2 regions of the Lactobacillus sp. PV037 genome follow, and region 1 is predicted to be linked to the other one. Evidence: riboswitches for the same ligand, from Rfam matches in the RefSeq annotation. Region 1 holds a riboswitch; the other holds the start of a gene.
The links. Region 1 has a riboswitch for lysine ahead of FP435_RS07485 (ABC transporter permease subunit). Riboswitches for the same ligand answer to the same signal wherever they lie in the genome.
Positions count from the first base shown of each region.

Region 1 (2,207 bases):
TTGCTTGATTATGCTTAAGATTTTTTGCACCATATAAGAAAAGAACATCCCCAGCTGCTAATTTTTCAGTTACAAGTTCAGTAAATTCCTGAAAGTGGGGATTTTTCTTTAACTCTAATTTATACTTTTTATAAAACTCTTCCCAACGTTCATCTTGATGATTGAACCACTTACGCAATTCACTGCTAGGGGCAATTTCCTTATCCCATAAATCTAATTTTGCCCGCACTTTGCTCATTCCTCGAGGCCAAAGTCGATCTACCAAAATTCGATAACCGCTTGGCTGATTTTTATCATAAATTCTAACTACTTTAATTTCACTCATTTTTCTTTCCATTAATTAATCTAATCATCTCAGTATTGAAAGGACTGTTTACTTTGAATTATAGTGAGTTTTTTACCAATCGTCCAACCGAAGAAATTGCTCAAGACCTACTAGGTCGTACTCTTTCTTTTGATAATGGCCAAGAAACTTTAGCTGGCACAATAGTTGAAACTGAAGCCTACCTAGGGCCCAAAGATCGCGCTGCCCATTCATATAATGGCAGACGCAGTCAAGCAAATGAAGGCTTATATTGTCCAGGAGGACATCTATATATTTATTCCCAACGCCAATATTTTTTCTTTGATGTAGCTACCCAAGAAAAGGATAATCCCCAAGGAGTTTTAGTACGAGCAATTGAACCAACTGCTGGACTTACAACAATGATTAAAAATCGTAATGGCAAAAATGGTGCCTTAGTCACTAATGGCCCAGGAAAATTAATGCAGGCTTTTGGCATCCATAGCCGTAAGTGGGATCTTGCTTCCTTAGAAGAATCTCCTTTTACTATTGATCTAACCTCTAAGAGTCCCATTGAAAAAATCCTCGCTTTACCCCGAGTTGGTATTAATCAATCTGATCCTGAATGGGCTAATAAAAAGTTACGTTATATCGTTGCAGGTAATCCTTTTATCTCAGATATTAAGAAAAAAGAAATCAAAACTTCCCATGGATTTGACAAAAGTTAAAAAATCCGTTATTATTTGGCACAGTTAAATAATCTCCAATACAATAGAGGTTGCAAATATCACGAAAGATTTAAGAGCTCACGACTAGCAAAGAAGATTTCTTTTAGGATATTTGCCGAAATTAGTTATTGAGTCGTGTTAATAATTAGTTGGGCTACAAGAGAATATCTTGTAGACTGTCCTGGCTTAGCTTCAGGGAGCGCTATCTGATTTGGTTTAAATACTGATGATTTTTCACCTCGTTGTTTTGTAACAGCGAGGTTTTATTATGCTTTTATTGTGTTGGCTTAATTTTTGGAGGATTTTCAAAGTGAAGTCAAAATTAAAATGGCTATCAGCCTTTCTAGCTTTAGTTTTAACTTTGGTGATTGGTTTAAATACTAGTCATCAAAAAGTACAAGCTGCTAATCCGGTTCTAAAAATCGGAATGGAAGCAAATTACCCACCATACAACTGGACACAAACTACCGATGAAAATGGAGCTGTTCCAATTGACGGCTCTAAGCAATACGCTAATGGTTACGATGTTCAAATTGCTAAAATTATTGGTAAAAAACTCCATCGTAAAGTAGTTGTTGAAAAAACTGAATGGGATGGATTGTTACCTGCTTTAACATCTGGCAAGATTGACTTAATTATTGCTGGAATGACCCCTACAGCTGCTAGAAGAAAAGCGATTAACTTCTCTGAGCCTTACCGTAAAAGTACTTTTGTGGTTATTACTAACAAAGACAGTAAATATGCCAAAGCCACTAGTTTAAAAGATTTTAAAAATGCAAAGATTACTGCCCAACAGGGTACCTTGCACTATGACTTAATTAAGCAATTAAAAGGTGCAAAACGTGAACCTGCTATGCGTAGTTTCTCTGCTATGCGTCAAAGTCTCCAATCTGGTACTATTGATGGATATGTAGCTGAAGATATTGAATATCAATCTTACAAAACAGTTAATCCAAATATTGTTGCGGTTAATTTAAATAAAATGTCTGGCTTTAACATTGATAAGAATGACTCAATTACAAGTATTGGTGTTAAAAAAGGTAACACCAAGCTTTTAAATGAAGTAAATCAAGTATTAGCAGGCATTTCTCAAAAAAAGCGTGACCAATTAATGGCTACTGCTGTCAAAGAACAACCTCAAGCAAACTCCAAGAAGGAAAACTGGTTTGTTTCAATTATGCGTCGCTATGGTTCCA
Region 1 covers NZ_CP041987.1:1,392,612-1,394,818, forward strand. The annotation lists gene FP435_RS07475 (DUF488 domain-containing protein) at 1-325, opposite strand, end outside; gene FP435_RS07480 (DNA-3-methyladenine glycosylase) at 379-1,011, shown strand; lysine riboswitch at 1,048-1,224, shown strand; gene FP435_RS07485 (ABC transporter permease subunit) at 1,322-2,207, shown strand, end outside.

Region 2 (2,207 bases), 410 kb from region 1:
GTAATTCCAAAAAATCCGGGAAAAACAATATATTCATTAGGAGTTAAATGAATTTTTTCTAAATTAGTATAAGTTTCCGGGCTAACTAAAGCATCATTGGGTTCGCCAGTTACAATTAAACCAGCTTCTTTTGGATCAAGGAAGCGTGCTTTAAGACCATTTTTTTGTAATATTTTGGCAATTAGCATCGCATTTAATCTTTCACCGTGCGCTTTAAAGTTTGCCATTAAATATTCTTCATTTGGGTAGACTTTGGTTGGTAGTGAAAGTAAATATTGCTTGATTTCTGTTAGGTCTGCATCAGCTAAATTAAAGTAGTGAGCTATTTCCTGATAACGGGAAAATATCTTTCTTTGAATTTCAGTTAGATCATCTTTTCTTAAAGTTAAATTAGCATATTTAATTAATAAATCAGTTACTTTGATATCATCACTTGATCTTTTGCCAGGAGCTGAGACAACGATTACTTGTCTTTGAGGATCACTTTTAATAATATTTAAAGCTTGATCAATCTTAGAGCCACTTGCTAAAGAGCTTCCTCCAAACTTAATTACTTTCATTTGCATTTCCTTCTTTCATAAATGGATAGATGAATTAATTATGTTAAAATTAAACTTTTAAATTAACTGAATTTTAACATAGATTAATATATCTGCAAGAATAATTAAAAAAAGTGGTAAACTACTTGATTGTTAATTAATAAAAGTATAGAATCTAAGTAAATCGAAGAGGTGCAACTGACAAGAGTACTAGTTATGAGCTGGGCAGAAGTTTTGACTAACTAGGAAAGGGGAAGTTGCCGAAGCAGATAAAAGCCAACTTATCTGCTGGGTCGTAGTTGAAGAAGCTGCGAACTGTCGCGAAAGATTCGCGGAGCGCTGTCGATCAATTTGATTAATGATTTTTAGTTAATCCTTTGTTTGCACCCTCTGCAAGCAAAGGATTTTTGTTTTTCCAAGCGCTTCTACCGCAAAGATGATAGGAGAATTAAAATGAATTTACAAGTTAACAAAAATGATGTCAATGCAGAAAATCATTTAATGATTGGTGGTGTAGACACACTCGCCTTAGCACACAAGTATGGCACACCATTGGTTGTTTATGATGTAAGTAAGATTCGTAACCAAATCCGTGCTTTTAAGAAAGTATTTGATCAAGAAAAAGTAAACTATGCAGTTAGCTATGCTAGTAAAGCCTTTGCGGCAAAAGCAATTTATGAAGTGGTTGATCAAGAAGGCGCTTATGCGGATGTAGTTTCAGCTGGAGAACTTTATACAGCCTACCAAGCAGGATTTCCAATGGAGAAACTTAGTTTTCATGGGAACAATAAATCCCGTTTTGAACTTGAGATGGCAGTAGAGCATGGCGTTGGGAAAATCATAATTGATAATTTTCATGAAATTGAACTTTTAAGTGATATTTTGGCAGAAAAGAATAGCAAAATAGATGTAATGTTAAGAATCACGCCAGGAATTTCTGCTCATACTCATGAATATGACCAAACAGGTCAAGAAGACAGTAAATTTGGTTTTGATTTAAAATCAGGCCAAGCCGAAGAAGCTCTAGTAAAAGTATTAAATAATCCTCGAATGAATATGCTAGGCATTCATGCTCATATTGGTTCCCAAATCTTTGAAGTAGAAGGATTTAAAATGGCTGCCCGTAAGTTAGTAGAGGTCGCAAAGCAATGGTACGAAAAATACCATTATGAAACGCAGATTTTGAATGTAGGTGGGGGATTTGGAATTAGATATGTAGAAAATGATCATCCCTTGGCACCAGAAGAATTTGTAAAAGTAATTGTTCAAACTATTAAACAAGAAACTGAAAAGGCTGATTTGAAGATGCCAGAAATTAATATTGAACCTGGTCGTTCAATTGTTGGACCAGCTGCAATCAATCTTTATACAGTTGGTAGCAGTAAAAAAGTTTCTGGTTATCAACCTTATATTACTGTTGATGGAGGGATGGGAGATAATATTCGTCCAGCTTTATATCAAGCAGATTATGATACAGTATTAGCAAATAATCCTTTTAAAGAAGTTACCCAAGAAGTTAGAATTGCGGGTAAATATTGTGAATCAGGTGATCTTTTAGCAAGTAACCAACCATTACCGGATGTAAAAGCAGGGGATATCTTAGCTATGTTAAATACAGGAGCTTATGGATACTCGATGGCTTCAAATTATAATCGTAATCCTCGACCA
Region 2 covers NZ_CP041987.1:983,147-985,353, reverse strand. The annotation lists gene FP435_RS05360 (aspartate kinase) at 1-560, opposite strand, end outside; lysine riboswitch at 720-889, shown strand; gene lysA (diaminopimelate decarboxylase) at 993-2,207, shown strand, end outside.
Region 2: another riboswitch for lysine. It lies ahead of lysA (diaminopimelate decarboxylase); the one in region 1 lies ahead of FP435_RS07485 (ABC transporter permease subunit).